One region of the Enterobacter sp. FW301-JW81 genome, then DNA from elsewhere that is predicted to be linked to it. Evidence: predicted binding sites of a transcription regulator. Region 1 holds the regulator's gene; the other holds the start of a gene.
The links. Region 1 encodes Fur, which represses iron uptake genes when iron is present. Its sites were predicted from a motif close to ATAATAATGAGAACNACTATCAA; they were not measured.

Region 1 (8,546 bases):
GTGAATACCGCGGAACGCTGACCGCTCCGGGAAAAAACAGCCCGTTCCGCGATCGCAGCGTTGAAGAGAACCTGGCGCTGTTTGAAAAAATGCGTGCCGGTGGCTTCGAAGAGGGCAAAGCCTGCCTGCGCGCCAAAATCGATATGGCGTCTCCGTTCATCGTGATGCGCGATCCGGTGCTGTACCGTATTAAATTTGCTGAACACCACCAGACCGGTAACAAGTGGTGCATCTACCCGATGTACGACTTCACCCATTGCATCAGCGATGCGCTGGAAGGCATTACGCACTCCCTGTGTACGCTGGAGTTCCAGGACAACCGTCGTCTGTACGACTGGGTACTGGATAACATCACCATTCCCGTGCATCCGCGTCAGTACGAGTTCTCTCGTCTGAATCTGGAATACACCGTGATGTCCAAGCGTAAGCTGAACCTGCTGGTCACCGACAAGCACGTTGAGGGCTGGGATGACCCACGTATGCCGACCATCTCTGGTCTGCGTCGTCGTGGTTATACTGCCGCGTCTATTCGTGAGTTCTGCAAACGTATCGGCGTGACCAAGCAGGACAACACCATTGAAATAGCTTCTCTGGAATCCTGCATTCGCGAAGACCTCAACGAAAACGCACCGCGCGCGATGGCGGTTATCGACCCGGTGAAGCTGGTTATCGAGAACTATCCGCAGGGTGAAAGCGAGCTGGTCTCCATGCCTAACCATCCGAATAAACCGGAAATGGGCAGCCGCGACGTGCCGTTCAGCGGTGAAATCTGGATCGACCGTGCTGACTTCCGCGAAGAAGCCAACAAGCAGTACAAGCGTCTGGTGTTGGGTAAAGAGGTGCGTCTGCGTAATGCCTACGTCATCAAGGCAGAGCGCGTAGAGAAAGACGCGGAAGGTAACATCACCACCATCTTCTGTTCATATGACGCTGAAACGCTGAGTAAAGATCCGGCGGACGGCCGCAAGGTGAAAGGCGTTATTCACTGGGTGAGCGCATCCCACGCGCTGCCGGTGGAAATTCGTCTGTACGATCGTCTGTTCAGCGTGCCTAACCCGGGTGCTGCTGAAGACTTCCTGGCGACCATCAACCCGGAATCTCTGGTGATCAAGCAGGGTTATGCGGAGCCTTCCCTGAAAGCCGCTGAAGCGGGTAAAGCGTTCCAGTTCGAGCGTGAAGGTTACTTCTGCCTGGACAGCCGTTACAGCACGGTGGAAAAACCGGTATTTAACCGTACCGTGGGTCTGCGTGATACCTGGACCAAAATCGGCGAATAATAACGCTGCATTGGTCAATGAGAGACAAACGCCGCTTATTGCGGCGTTTTTTTATTTAACGATCATATCGTTAAAGCAGGGGGGTAATAATATCGTGGAAAATATCAGGTCAATGTGGTGCTACTTATTTTTCTGAAAAAAGTTTGTTTTTTATCATCAATACGCAATTTGTAAAAAGTAACAGCAATTAACGATCTTACCCTCTGAAATTTAATGGCTTGCCCCGCCAAATCTCGCCCTCCGGTAAATGTTACAAAGCACTACCAATTATGTGCACTTCGTCATAATCCTGACTTTTGTCCGCTGAAAAGCATTGATAATTCGCGTCGCGAAAAATAACCTAAAGACGGTAGTTAATTCGAGGGTATTTATAACTACCCCTGACCATTTGGTCTTTTTTATTTTCGCCGTTTCAGGCGTTTTAATTCGTCAAAGAGGAATAATCTATGCGTACGTTCAGTGGCAAACGTAGTGCGCTGGCGCTGGCTATTGCCGGTGTGACAGCAATGTCGGGCCTGGTCGTTACACCAGAGGCGAAAGCCGCGGGTTTCATCGAAGATTCTACCCTCACGGGCGGTATTTATTACTGGCAGCGTGAACGTGACCGTAAAGACGTCACTGAAGACAAATACAAAACTAACCTTTCTCACTCCACCTGGAACGCCAACCTGGACTTCCAGTCGGGTTATGCCGCGGATATGTTCGGTCTGGATATTGCTGCGTTCACCGCAATCGAAATGGCGGAAAACGGCGACAGCGGCCACCCGAACGAAATTGCCTTCTCCTCCAGCAACAAAGCTTATAAAGAAGACTGGTCCGGGGATAAGAGCGGAATCAGCCTTTATAAGGCCGCAGCGAAATTTAAATACGGCCCGGTATGGGCGCGCGGTGGCTATATTCAGCCAACCGGCCAGACGCTGTTAGCACCGCACTGGAGCTTTATGCCGGGTACCTATCAGGGGGCAGAAGCCGGGGCGAACTTTGACTACGGTGATGCGGGTGCGTTGAGCTTCTCTTATATGTGGACCAACGAGTATAAAGCACCATGGCACATCGAAATGGACAAGTTCTACCAGAACGATAAGAAAACCAAAGTAGATTATCTGCACTCGCTGGGTGCGAAATACGACTTCAAAAACGATCTGGTTCTCGAAGCCGCATTTGGCCAGGCGCAAGGTTATGTCGATCAGTATTTTGCCAAGGCCAGCTATAAGTTTGATGTTGCGGGTAGCCCGCTGAGCACCAGCTACCAGTTCTACGGCACGCGCGACAAGGTCAGCAACGGTGGCGTCAATGATATTTATGACGGTACCGCGTGGTTGCAGGCGTTGACCTTTGGCTACAAGGTCGGTCAGGTTGATTTGCGCCTGGAAGGCACGTGGGTGAAGGCGGAAGGGCAGCAGGGGTACTTCCTGCAGCGTATGACCCCGACCTATGCATCGTCCAACGGCCGTCTTGATATCTGGTGGGATAACCGTTCCGACTTCAACGCCGACGGCGAGAAAGCGGTCTTCTTCGGCGCAATGTATGACCTCAAAAACTGGAATCTGCCTGGCTGGGCCGTGGGTGCCTCTTACGCTTACGCCTGGGATGCAAAACCTGCCGATATGGCAACACCGGACGCCTATTACGATCCAAACTATCGCCTGAAAGAGTCCTCCTACAGCCTGGATGCTATCTATACCCTGCAGGATGGCCGCGCGAAAGGCACGATGTTCAAACTGCACTTCACCCAGTATGACAACCACTCCGATATCCCGAGCTATGCGGGCGGTTACGGCAACATCTTCCAGGATGAACGTGACGTGAAATTCATGGTTATCGCACCGTTCACCATCTTCTGATGAATCGTCCGGCGGGTTAGCGCCCGCCGGACCGGAGACTGCACATGATGAAAAAAATCGTAATTGTCGCGCTGCTGGCGTCGGGGCTGGTGGCGTGTTCTCAGAGCCAGGCGCCTAAAGAAGATTCCCGGCTGAAGGAGGCCTATAGCGCGTGCATCAATACCGCTGAAGGCTCGCCGGAGAAAATTCAGGCCTGCCAGAGCGTGTTGAATGTGCTGAAAAAAGAGAAGGCGCATGAGCAGTTCGCAACGCAGGAAAATGTTCGCGTGATGGATTACCAGGCCTGTATCCAGGCGCGTAAAACCGGTAACGATCAGGAAGTGGCGAAGCGTTGCGACCAGATCTGGAAAGAGATCCGCAGCAATAACAGTAACTAACCTGCTGTTACCATGCCCGGTGGCGCTATGCTTACCGGGCTTTTTTATACCTGAAAACAGGCGAAAAAAAAGCCAACCTTGCGGCTGGCTCAGAGTATGAAGACTGATTATTTTGCGTCGTGCGCGTGGTCATCTTCGCGGCAGTCGCCTTCAGCGCAGTGACCGTAAAGGTACAGGCTGTGGTTGGTCAGGCGGATGCCATGACGCGCGGCGATTTCACGCTGGCGTGATTCAATGGAATCATCGCTAAATTCAATGACCTTGCCGCAATCGAGGCAGATCAGGTGATCGTGGTGCTGCTGCTGGGTCAGTTCGAAAACAGATTTACCACCTTCGAAATTATGACGGGTAACAATGCCCGCGTCATCAAACTGGTTCAGCACGCGATAGACGGTAGCCAGCCCAATCTCTTCACCCATGTCGATAAGACGTTTATAGAGGTCTTCCGCACTGACATGGTGATTGTCTGGACCCTGAAGCACTTCGAGGATTTTTAACCGAGGAAGCGTAACTTTCAGGCCAGCCTTCTTTAATGCGGTATTGTTGTCAGTCATGCGGAATCTGTCCTGTTGCTAAACGATTCACTTCTGTAGGAAGTGACAGAAAATGCACCCGGGATAATGCGTCTCATTATAGAACTGCCATGGCTAAATGAAAACTGCAAGTCTCAGGCAAAATATGCTTATAAAAACGTGGTATCACCAACAAACTTGCTCAATGGAAAACCACGTTTATCAGGGAGACATTGTACAGGTCTGGGCGAAAAAGTTAAAAGATTGTAGCGATTAATTTAATCGGTTTGACCTGGAGCACGGGCGCAGCCGCCGCTGCGCCGCGATAAAAATCAGGCGTTAAGAATATCGTCCAGGTGCAGTTCCTCACGGATCTGCTTAACCCATTTCTCAACGCGCTCTGCCGTCAGCTCTGGCTGGCGGTCTTCGTCAATGGCCAGACCCACGAAATGATCGTCATCGGCCAGGCCTTTAGACGCTTCGAAGTGGTAACCGGCAGTTGGCCAGTGGCCAACGATCACTGCGCCATTCGGCTCAATGATGTCGCGGATAGTCCCCAGCGCGTCACAGAAGTACTCGGCGTAGTCTTCCTGATCGCCGCAGCCAAACAGGGCGACCAGCTTACCGTTGAAGTCGACTTCTTCCAGCGTCGGGAAGAAATCATCCCAGTCGCACTGGGCTTCACCGTAGTACCACGTTGGAATACCCAGCAGAAGAATGTCATAGCCTTCGAGATCTTCTTTGCTGCTCTTGGCGATGTCATGCACATCAGCAACGTCTTTACCGAGCTGTTTTTGAATGTTTTTTGCGATATTTTCGGTATTGCCGGTATCACTGCCAAAGAAAATGCCGATGATTGCCATGAGTAAAATAACCTCTTGAAACTTAATAGTATGGTGGCGCAATTCGGCCACGGATAAGGGCAATAATAGCAGAACTGGCAACCCTGCGGAAACAGCTATCGCGCAGGACTGCACTCCGTGCTACATGAAAAGGGCGATAAAGGGGATTTTCAGACTTATGCCTGGCTGCGTAACGTCTCAAGCTGGGCGATCAACATCTCTTCAATGAGCTCGCTGCGGCTGATATTTCGCGCGTCAGCCAGCTCGTTAAGCGCATCGACGGCGTCGGCGTTAAGCTTCAGTTCGACACGCTTAAGCCCACGATTTTTATCGCGTTTAAGCTGGTTGCGTTTATTGATACGCAGCTGTTCATCGCGCGAAAGCGGATTCGTCTTGGGTCGTCCCGGTCGACGTTCATTCGCGAACAGATCTAGTGTCGTACGGTCCGTTTGTTCTTTGGCCATGATTCTGAGACTTCGGGGGAAACACGCCGCCCTGCTAATGCCCGGGCGATAAGCGCGCCATCATACATCACCAAAAACGGCACGCCAACGACTGGAAGCCCGCAGCCTTCCAGTCGCTCTCTTTTTAATCAATTCGCAGTATCAGCGAGATAGCGGCGAATGGCGCGCAGCACGGCGTCAGGTTTTTCTGCGTGAACCCAGTGTCCGGCCCCGGCAATCACGTGGGCGCGCGCCTGCGGGAATTGTGCCAGCAAGGTGTCGCGGTACGCGTCGGTAATATAAGGAGAGTTACCGCCACGAATGAAGAGGGTAGGGTGTGGCCAGGCAGGTACCGTTTCCCAGCCAACGATATTGTTGTACTGCTCCCAGAGCACCGGCACGTTAAAACGCCATTGTCCGTCAACAAATGACTTCAGCAGGAATTGCACAACGCCTTCTTCATCAAGATGGTCACGCATGACCGCAGCCGCCTGCTGGCGGGTCGCGACACCCGCTTCAGTAACCGCATTGATGGCGGCAAAAATCTCGTCGTGTCGGCGGACGTCATAATCCACGGGCGCAACATCAATTACCACCAGGCCGTTAATACGCTCCGGCGCAAGCGCCGTCAGGGCCATCACCGCTTTGCCGCCCATTGAATGCCCGATGAGCGTCACCTTCTGCAGGCCGTTGGCGTCCAGCGTATCCAGCAGATCCTGTGCCATCGCGGCATAGGTCATCTCGTCTGAACGCCCGGAAAGACCGTGATTGCGCATATCGACCTGTAAAATATCGTGATCGGTAACCAGATCGCGCGCCAGCACGCCCAGGTTATCCAGGCTGCCAAAAAGCCCGTGAACCAGTACGATGGGAGAATTATTGTTCGGCGATTGTGCAGTTTGCGCTCGGGTATTCAATTTCATGGCAAAGTTCTTTTTTTACGTATGTCAGGTTAGGGTATCATGTTGACCATTCTGCCGCCCGGCTGCAAGGTTCCAGTTTAATCTGACTTTTGCTGCCAACCAGGTTTGACGCTATCCGCTGTTGGGATTTGACCCTATAATCCCAATGACTTGTATTCAGATAAGAAATCGCACTGGATTAAGATGAAAACAATCGAAGTTGATGACGAACTCTATCAGTATATTGCCAGCCAGACGCGGCATATCGGGGAGAGCGCGTCCGACATTTTACGGCGCATGCTTAAAATTTCCGCCGCTTCACAGCCTGCTACCCCAGTCACCAAAGATGTCGTGTCTCAGCCGAGCGTTGTTGCACAGGCAAAACCTGCCGTGACACCGGCAAAAGATAAAGTGCGCGCGATGCGCGAGCTGCTGCTGTCCGATGAATATGCGGAGCAGAAAAAGGCGGTTAACCGCTTTATGCTGGTGCTGTCTACACTTTATTCACTGGATAACAAGGCGTTTGCTGAAGCGACCGAGTCGCTGCACGGTCGTACTCGCGTCTATTTCGCGGGTGACGAGCAGACGCTGCTGCAAAATGGCAACCAAACCAAACCTAAACATGTCCCAGGCACCCCGTACTGGGTGATCACCAATACCAATACGGGCCGCAAGTGCAGCATGGTTGAACATATCATGCAGTCCATGCAGTTCCCGGCGGAATTGATTGAAAAGGTTTGCGGTACAATTTAACCCTTGCATCAGAAGGACCCGGTAATGGCAAATCACAGCCGTGCAGGCCAACCTGCACAACAAAGCGATTTGATTAACGTCGCTCAGCTGACCGCGCAGTATTACGTGCTGAAACCGGTCGTGGGCAACGCAGAACACGCAGTGAAGTTTGGTACATCTGGTCACCGCGGCAGCGCGGCGCGCCACAGCTTTAACGAACCGCACATTCTGGCCATTGCTCAGGCCATTGCGGAAGAGCGCGCTAAAAACGGCGTTACCGGTCCATGCTACGTGGGCAAAGACACCCATGCGCTGTCTGAACCGGCGTTCATCTCTGTTGTGGAAGTGCTGGCCGCAAACGGCGTTGATGTGATTGTTCAGGAGAACAACGGTTTCACCCCAACGCCTGCGGTGTCGAACGCTATTCTTGTGCACAATAAAAAAGGTGGCGCGCTGGCTGACGGGATCGTTATCACGCCGTCCCATAACCCACCGGAAGACGGCGGCATCAAATACAACCCACCTAACGGTGGCCCGGCAGACACCAACGTCACCAAAGTGGTGGAAGACCGTGCAAATGCCCTGCTGGCTGACGATCTGAAAGGCGTGAAGCGCATCTCCCTGGATGCCGCCATGGCGTCCGGCCACGTGAAAGAGCAGGATCTGGTTCAGCCTTTCGTGGAAGGGCTGGCGGATATCGTCGATATGGCGGCGATTCAGAAAGCCGGCCTGAAGCTGGGTGTGGATCCGCTGGGCGGCTCCGGTATTGAATACTGGAAACGTATCGCCGAGCATTACAAGCTGAATCTGACCATCGTGAACGATCACGTCGATCAGACCTTCCGCTTTATGCACCTCGATAAAGACGGCGCGATCCGTATGGACTGCTCCTCCGAGTGCGCCATGGCGGGCCTGCTGGCGCTGCGCGATAAATTCGACCTGGCGTTTGCTAACGACCCGGATTATGACCGTCACGGTATCGTCACTCCTGCCGGGCTGATGAACCCGAACCACTATCTGGCCGTCGCGATTAACTACCTGTTCCAGCACCGTCCGCAGTGGGGCAAAGAGGTGGCTGTCGGTAAAACGCTGGTTTCCTCCGCGATGATCGACCGCGTGGTCGACGCGCTGGGTCGCAAGCTGGTGGAAGTGCCGGTTGGCTTTAAATGGTTTGTTGACGGTCTGCACGACGGCAGCTTCGGCTTCGGTGGTGAAGAGAGCGCCGGTGCGTCATTCCTGCGCTTCGACGGCACGCCGTGGTCAACCGATAAAGACGGCATCATCATGTGCCTGCTGGCGGCGGAGATCACCGCGGTCACCGGTAAGAACCCGCAGGAACATTACAACGAGCTGGCGGAGCGTTTTGGTGCGCCAAGCTATAACCGTATTCAGGCTAGCGCGACGTCAGCCCAGAAAGCGGCCCTGTCCAAACTCTCTCCGGAAATGGTCAGCGCAAGCACCCTGGCGGGTGACCCGATCACCGCGCGTCTGACGGCGGCACCGGGCAACGGCGCATCCATTGGCGGTCTGAAAGTGATGACCGACAACGGCTGGTTCGCTGCGCGTCCATCCGGTACGGAAGATGCGTATAAAATCTATTGCGAAAGCTTCCTCGGC
Region 2 (8,546 bases), on a different contig from region 1:
ACGCTTGCTCATGGCCAGCTTGCTCTCGGCGGCATCCCGGAACGCCTTCAGGCAAGCGCTATCGGCATGCGCATGCCTGAGAGTGAGAGCGTTTACAGGAGGCGTGGCGGCTTTTTTTGCCACATCGGCAGGCATCATCAGATAGCCGGGGCGACGTTCCCGGAGCATGGTAGTTAACACCCGATCAATCTCATAGCAGGCGTTTTGTTCGGTCAGGATCGCCTGTGCGGCAGTGATCGGTTCGCTCATATGGTAAAAGTGACGAAACTCACCGTCGCCCAACGTATGGTGCAGCAGTTCCCCTCGCTGCTGTGACGCCATGCCTGGCGCCCCCACAATATGCAGTACCGGCACGTGCTCGGCATAGCTGCCCGCAATGCCGTTCATGGCGCTTAACTCTCCTACGCCAAATGTCGTCAGCAGCGCGGCGAAGCCCTTACATCGGGCATATCCGTCAGCGGCATAAGAGGCATTTAACTCGTTGGCACAGCCCACCCAACAGATATCTGGGCTGTCTATCACGTGGTCGAGAAACTGCAGGTTATAGTCGCCCGGCACGCCAAACAGATGATCGGCTCCACAATCTGTAAGACGGTCCAGCAGGTAATCGGCGACGCAGTATGGGGTACGCATGAACAGGTATCCTTCTAATGTTGACCTCACCTTGAGTATTAAAGAAGCGTGATGGCTGTCCAGAATTGGCGCTAAGAAGGGTATGGAAAGAATGCTTTACAAAAAATGCTGCGCTATGCTGCTTTTTTTCACGTTAATGTAAACGCATACACTGATTTTTCTCTTCAGCGCCAGAGGTCATAAGAATGGGTTATCAGCCGAACAAAAGTCGTTATCAGACAATGGAGTATCGCCGCTGCGGGCAAAGCGGACTCAGATTGCCCGCCATCTCGCTTGGGCTGTGGCATAATTTTGGCGATACCACGCTTATCGAAAACAGCCGTCAACTTTTACAGCGCGCGTTCGATCTGGGTATTACGCATTTCGACCTTGCCAACAACTATGGCCCGCCACCGGGATCCGCCGAACGTAATTTCGGACGGATTTTGCAGGAGGATTTTCTGCCCTGGCGCGACGAGCTGATCGTTTCAACCAAAGCGGGGTATACCATGTGGGATGGCCCGTATGGCGACTGGGGGTCACGCAAATACCTGCTGGCAAGCCTGGATCAAAGCCTGAAGCGCATGGGGCTGGAGTATGTAGATATCTTTTATCACCACCGTCCCGACCCACAAACGCCGCTGCTGGAAACCATGAAAGCGCTTGACCACGCGGTGCGTCAGGGAAAAGCCCTGTATGTCGGGTTATCCAACTACCCGGCCGATCTGGCCCGCCAGGCGATTGATATCCTTAATGACCTCGGAACCCCCTGCCTGATCCACCAGCCGAAATACTCCATGTTTGAGCGTGCACCGGAAGCGGGATTGCTGGACGTATTGCAGGAAAAAGGGGTTGGCTGTATTCCCTTCTCGCCGCTGGCCGGGGGACAACTGACCAACCGCTATCTGGACGGCATTCCCGCAGACTCCCGCGCGGCAAGCGGCAGTAAGTTCCTCAATCCGGAGCAGATTACCGAAGAGAAGCTGGAGAAGGTAAGACAACTTAACGCGCTGGCGGAAGGCAGAGGCCAGAAGCTGTCGCAGATGGCGCTGGCCTGGATATTACGCCACGAATCGGTGACGTCTGTACTGATTGGCGCGAGCAAAGTCGCCCAGATTGACGATGCCGCGGGTATGCTGGAAAACCGCCATTTCTCCGCCGAAGAGCTGGCCCGTATTGAAGCCATCCTGAGCGGCTCAAAATAAAATCACTTTTAGCAAAAAGTGCTCTCACTCAGGAATTCGGAGTTGAGGCGATGAAACGAGCCTTTACCAACTCGTAATATTGCGTTAACAGGCCCATCAAAGGCCCCGATCGTGAAGGAGAAAGAGTATGTTCAGGTCACTGATTCTTGCAGCGGTATTACTGGCTTCATCAGCCCCGCTGATCGCCACTGCGGGCGAAATCACCCTGTTGCCATCAGTAAAATTACAAATTGGCGATCGTGACGACTACGGCAGATACTGGGACGGTGGCTACTGGCGCGACCGTGACTACTGGCATCGTCACTATGAGTGGCGCGGCGATCGCTGGTGGAAACATGATAACGGCAGACACCGTGGCTGGTATAAAGACAAAGCGTATGAGCGCGGTTACCGTGAAGGCTGGAACGATCGTGACGACCGCCGCGGCGGCTGGGGTCACGGCAAAGGCCATGGTCACGGCCATCATCACTAATCAAAAAGGCGCCCCGCGGCGCCTTTTTTTGTTAAAGCCCCAGCGCGGTTCCAATCAACAGCCACAGGTTCAATGCCACCACCACCACCACAATGGCCCATCCGGCCCGTTTTACCAGCGTTGAGTTGACCAGCTCGCCCATCAGGGTTTTGTTGCTGGTAAAGATCAGCAGCGGCACCAGCGCCAGCGCGATACCAAAGCTCAGCAATACCTGGCTCATAACCAGAATTCGTGTGGGATCGAGCCCCATCAGAATCACGATAAATGACGGCAGCATGGTGACGGAGCGACGCACCCACAGCGGAATATGGAACCGGACAAATCCCTGCATCACCACCTGGCCTGCCAGCGTGCCCACCACCGTCGAAGACAGACCGGCGGCCACCAGGCTCAAACCAAATATCGTGGCGGCTGCATGGCTCAGCAGCGGCTCCAGCGTGAGATAAGCCTGGTCAAGATCGGCGATGCCGGTATGGCCGTTAAAGTGGAAAGCGGCGGCTGCGGTAGCCATCATCGCCAGATTCACAAACCCCGCGATGGTCATGGCGATAGCCACATCCCACTTGGTTGCGGAATAACGTTCTTTACGCGTCCCACCGTGGAGATGCTGGGTCAGGGAGGAGTGCAGGTAAATCACATGCGGCATGATGGTCGCCCCCAACACCCCGGCGGCCAGGAACACCGCTTCCGAGGTTGGCAGGCTTGGGATCACCATCCCTTTACCGAGCTGCGCCAGATTCGGTTGGGAGAAAATCAGCTCGACGATGTAGGCCGCCGCGACAAACAGCAGCAGACCACCGATGACCTTCTCCAGCGGTTTTTGACCGCGACGCTGCAGCATCAGGATCAGGAATGTGGCAATCCCGGTCAGTACCGCCCCCTGCAACAGCGACACGCCCAGAATCAGCTTAAAGCCGATCGCCGCGCCGATAAATTCAGCGAGGTCCGTTGCCATGGCGATGATTTCCGCCTGAACCCAGTAGAGCCAGACGGCCGGACGCGGATAATGGTCGCGAATTTGCTCCGCCAGGTTTTTACCGGTGGCAATCCCCAGCTTTGCGGAGAGCATCTGAATCAGCATTGCCATCAGGTTAGCCCAGACAACCACCCACAGCAGCTTATAGCCGAAGCTGGCCCCGGCCTGAATGTTGGTCGCAAAGTTACCTGGATCGATATAGCCAATAGCAGCGATGAACGCAGGTCCCATTAATGCGAACCGCAACTTGCGCGCTGCTCTGCTACTGCTACCCTCTACGCGACTGTTTGTCATTTCTGCCTCTGAAATATAGCCTTTGCTATGTTTAATGCTATCAAAATGAGAATGATTATCAAGATCATTTGCGAAGTTTACAGTGATTTCTCTGATAGCTGTGAACGATAGACGGGCGGGTAAGCGGGGGCGATTTAACAGAAAGCGAAATCGCGCGCTCTTTTGTGAAGACTAGCACACAAACTTAACTTTTCACTCATTTACCTAACATAACAAAAATGTATTGTGGATCACTATTTTTGAGACTCGTCACAGGATGTAACTATAGTGTGTCCTTGATCTCGTTTTCTTTTCGCTTGTTACATAGAATGTGCACGAAAATTAAACCTGCCTCATATTTGGAGCAAATATGGACCGCGTCCTTCATTTTGTCCTGGCACTTGTTGTCGTTACTGCACTTGCATTGCTGGTCAGCACAGACCGCAAAAAAATTCGTATTCGTTATGTTGTCCAGCTGCTGGTCATTGAAGTTTTACTTGCGTGGTTCTTCCTGAACTCCAACGTCGGCCTCGGCTTCGTGAAAGGCTTCTCCGAAATGTTCGAAAAACTGCTCGGATTCGCCAACGAAGGGACGAACTTTGTCTTCGGTAAAATGAACGACGAAGGTCTGGCGTTCTTCTTCCTGAAGGTTCTGTGCCCAATCGTCTTTATCTCCGCGCTTATCGGTATTCTGCAGCACATCCGCGTTCTGCCGTTCGTTATTCGTGGAATTGGTTTCCTGTTATCCAAAGTGAACGGCATGGGTAAGCTGGAATCATTCAACGCCGTAAGTTCCCTGATCCTCGGTCAGTCTGAGAACTTCATCGCGTATAAAGATATTCTCGGCAAAATGTCCCGCAACCGCATGTACACCATGGCAGCAACCGCAATGTCTACCGTTTCCATGTCTATCGTGGGCGCGTATATGACCATGCTGGAGCCGAAGTATGTTGTTGCTGCGCTGGTTCTGAACATGTTCAGCACCTTTATCGTGCTGTCGCTGATCAACCCGTACCGCGTTGACGCCAGCGAAGAAAACATCCAGATGTCCAACCTGCATGAAGGCCAGAGCTTCTTCGAAATGCTGGGTGAATACATCCTGGCCGGTTTCAAAGTGGCGGTTATCGTTGCCGCTATGCTGATCGGCTTCATTGCGCTGATTTCTGCGCTGAACGCCCTGTTCGCTGCGGTGCTGGGTATCTCCTTCCAGGGTATTCTGGGCTACATCTTCTACCCTGTTGCATGGGTGATGGGTGTTCCGGCTCACGAAGCGCTGCAGGTGGGCAGTATCATGGCGACCAAACTGGTTTCTAACGAATTCGTTGCGATGATGGATCTGCAGAAAATCGCCAGCACGCTTTCTCCGCGCGCGGAAGGCATTCTGTCCGTGTTCCTGGTCTCCTTCGCGAACTTCTCGTCCATCGGTATCATCGCCGGTGCGATTAAAGGTCTGAACGAAGAACAGGGTAACGTGGTTTCTCGCTTTGGCCTGAAACTGGTTTACGGTTCTACCCTGGTGAGCGTCCTGTCTGCTTCTATCGCGGCACTGGTTCTGTAACGTTTACCGTTAAAAAAAACCGGGAGCCTGGCTCCCGGTTTTTTTATGCCCGTAATTCTTCCAGCGGTTTGGGTTTGCCTATCAGATACCCCTGCAGGTAGTCCACACCAAAGCGGAGCAGCATCTCGCGCTGCGCCGGTGTTTCTACATATTCAGCAACTACGCACAGCGATTTTGTCTTCGCCAGATTACACATTGATTGCACGATCATCGCATCCATGTCATCGGTACAAATGTCTTTCACAAAGCAGCCGTCAATTTTAATGATGTCCGCCTGCAGGCGTCTGAGGCGCTCATAGTTCGCGTAGCCCGTACCAAAATCATCAATGGCAATCCGGAAACCGTAATCCCGCAGTTGCTGGAGATTGCTGATACTGCTTCCTGAATTAGAGAAGGCCTGCTCCTCGGTGATTTCAAGAACGACGGCCTGAGGCGCGATACCGTACTGCTCAAAGAGCGCGCAAATCTCGCCAGCGACCTCTTTTTGCATCAGCGTTAGCGGCATCAAATTGACGGAGAAGCGGGCACCGGCCTGCGTCGCAGGATGATCGCGCAGCCACGCCAGTAATTTTTCCATGACGTACATATCGAACCGGTGGCTCAGGTTGAACTGGGCAATCAGCGGAATAAAGCGATCGGGGGTAATCATCTCTCCCTCGCTTTCCATACGCGTCAGGATTTCGTAGTAACCGCTGCCGTCGGCCTTCTGGATGGGCTGTGCGTATAAATGGAACTGACCGGCCTCCAGGGCATGCTTAATCCGCGCCAGCATCAGCACGCGCTCTGTCGTTTGTCCTGATGCCGCTTCGAGGCTATTCGTGAGCGCAAGAACGTTGTGCTCGCCGCAGGATTGCTCAGCCAGCCAGCTCAGTTGCCCCAGCGTGTGGTGCAGCTTTTCACCGTTTTCAACCATTCCCCAGGACGCGCCAAACTCGATATCCAGCCCGGTATTGTTCCAGAAAATCTTGCGGCTGTTCAGTCGATCGACCATATGCTGGAGACGTTCAGCGATTCCCGGCCCCAGTAATACCAGCACCAGCTCGCTTCCCGGAAGCTGGAAGAGCGCTTCATCTTTTTGCAGAAGCGGCTGGAGCGACGCGGCAATAGTTCGTTTGCAATGGACCCGCATGAGGATCCCGTAGTGGCGGCTCAAAAACTCCAGGTTATCCATACGCAGAATACTTACTTTTGCATCCGGGTGAATCTCAAGATGATCCTCCAGCGCGCGAATATTGGGCAAACCGGTCAGCGGATCGGTGAGCGCCCTGTTCTGCCATCCCCGCTTCAGCCACTCGCTGCGCTGGTAAATTCGCGACATGTAAAGCAAACAGATGGCGAAAGAGATAAGTACGGAGAGGATAAAGGAGAGCGAATGGCCCGATTCCACCCCGTTAAGAAAGTTGTAGTTGTAGGACAACAGCAGGAGTGCAGATGCGGCCCACAGCAGAGAGATAAGCGCATAGGTCAGGCGACTTATCGCTAAGGTAAAAAGAATAAAAATCAGCGGCATCAAATAGCCCGCAATGACGGGTGATTCAAATGGACCACATAAAATGACGAGAATGAAACTTAAAAGCATCAGCCAGACAAAAATATATAATGAATTCTTGTGGAAAAACACGGGCTTCACGCTTCGCCGCCAGAAGTTCATCGCGTAACGAGGATTAATTATCATTCTTAATGGGTAATAGAACATCATGGTAAAAATCAGCGCCGCGCATATCAGGCTTTGTATATCCACAACGTTATAAATTACCGTTCCTTCGCCGAAAAATGTGGAAATAGTCACCGGAAAATCAAACAAATAGCCCGCCATATACATCGACAGCTTAATACCTATTGGTACGATAAAACCGAGCCAGAATATACGTAAACCGATGTGCTTGTTGGGGATGCAGTAACGCCAACGCTTGCCCAGCATGAGGCGCAGAAGGCCGCACGCCGCGAACAATGCAAAGGTCTGACAAAACAGTAATACTGTATATTGTAGCGGTGCTAAATTAACATAAAATAAATTAGTGACACTAAAACCTAACAAAATGGGAAGAATGGCCCTGCGTCCAAATAGCAGAATTACCGCCAGCATAACGCTTAGCGGTAACCATGCTAAATAAACGTCGTGACCATTTACAATTGCGCGGGGAGAGAGATAACGGGAGATGGGTACCGCAATCAGGCAAAGTGCCAGGGCAATCATAAATATCTTTACATTATTGTAAGTTTTTCTATTCATTAATCAGGGGCGTTATTTTCCGGGGGAATCATTGACCGGATGGATAATAGGTTTATTAATTGCGCGAATCAAGTTCAAGTCTATTTATAGACTGCTTTATTGATATCGATTGAGGTGAGGTACAGGAATATCTTCTTTTTGATAACAAAAAATGGGGACGGGTGTTACAAACAGATAAAAAAACCCTCGTCTTTCGACGAGGGTTTACAATTTTGGTGGAGCTAAGCGGGATCGAACCGCTGACCTCTTGCATGCCATGCAAGCGCTCTCCCAGCTGAGCTATAGCCCCACATGTTACTTTACTGACCGCACTCTGTTGGGTTCAGAGTTTGGTGGAGCTAAGCGGGATCGAACCGCTGACCTCTTGCATGCCATGCAAGCGCTCTCCCAGCTGAGCTATAGCCCCATCGTAAAGCTGTCATGTTGACGGGCGGCATAATATGAATTCCGCTGCGGAGTGTCAACGGCAAAATCAACGGCCGCAGTTCAATCGCCGAAAAATCATGCAAATGAATCACTTTGCGAGCCTTCTCGCAGTCATGAGTTAAGCCTGTCACGTTTTCAGCTAAAACGGTGCTATAAAATGGGCCGTTAATTAACCCTACGAATATTCAGGAAATTGCATGATCAAGGAACGAATGACGCCAGAAGAGTTAGCCCTGCTCACTGGCTATAGCCGCCAGACCATCAATAAATGGGTACGCAAAGAGGGTTGGATTACATCGCCAAAACCAGGAGTCCAGGGCGGGAAAGCGCGCCTGGTGCATGTGAACGAAAAAGTGCGTGACTTTATCCGCAGCGCACGTCGTGCAACGGAGACGTCCGAACTGCCGGCAGGCACCAGCCATGACGGTTCGCTTCACACCCTACTCCTGACGCTGGCCAATGAAATGACGCCGGAAGAGCAGAAGCAGATGACATCGCTGTTGCTGCGGGAAGGGATTACCGGATTATTGCAACGTTTAGGGATTCGCGATCAGAACTGATATGAGAAGATTACGTAGCAAAATGACCACGGAAGAGCTGGCGGAAAGTTTGGGCGTTGCCAGGCAAACGGTTAATCGCTGGATACGCCAGCAGGGATGGAAAACCGAAGGACTCAACGGCGTGAAGGGCGGTCGGGCGCGGCTCATCCATGTTGATGCGCGCGTGAAGGAACATATTATGAGCCTCCCGGCGATCCGAAACCGTCAGGCGGTTTACCATCTCGCTGAAGT

Region 2: the regulator Fur is predicted to act here: its motif matches at 3,599-3,621, upstream of AC3WOK_RS07960 (Nramp family divalent metal transporter).

What each region holds. Positions count from the first base shown of each region.
Region 1 is NZ_JBYTBA010000005.1:414,208-422,753, forward strand. Features, by position in the region: gene glnS (glutamine--tRNA ligase) at 1-1,277, shown strand, start outside; gene chiP (chitoporin ChiP) at 1,724-3,121, shown strand; gene chiQ (ChiQ/YbfN family lipoprotein) at 3,169-3,498, shown strand; gene fur (ferric iron uptake transcriptional regulator) at 3,606-4,052, opposite strand; gene fldA (flavodoxin FldA) at 4,343-4,873, opposite strand; gene ybfE (LexA regulated protein) at 5,029-5,316, opposite strand; gene ybfF (esterase) at 5,445-6,218, opposite strand; gene seqA (replication initiation negative regulator SeqA) at 6,402-6,950, shown strand; gene pgm (phosphoglucomutase (alpha-D-glucose-1,6-bisphosphate-dependent)) at 6,975-8,546, shown strand, end outside.
Region 2 is NZ_JBYTBA010000002.1:204,487-213,032, reverse strand. Features, by position in the region: gene ipdC (indolepyruvate decarboxylase) at 1-633, opposite strand, end outside; gene mgrA (L-glyceraldehyde 3-phosphate reductase) at 819-1,817, shown strand; gene AC3WOK_RS07965 (DUF2502 domain-containing protein) at 1,945-2,289, shown strand; gene AC3WOK_RS07960 (Nramp family divalent metal transporter) at 2,321-3,559, opposite strand; gene AC3WOK_RS07955 (NupC/NupG family nucleoside CNT transporter) at 3,909-5,096, shown strand; gene AC3WOK_RS07950 (EAL domain-containing protein) at 5,140-7,329, opposite strand; tRNA gene AC3WOK_RS07945 (tRNA-Ala) at 7,543-7,618, opposite strand; tRNA gene AC3WOK_RS07940 (tRNA-Ala) at 7,660-7,735, opposite strand; gene AC3WOK_RS07935 (YfeC-like transcriptional regulator) at 7,953-8,315, shown strand; gene AC3WOK_RS07930 (YfeC-like transcriptional regulator) at 8,317-8,546, shown strand, end outside.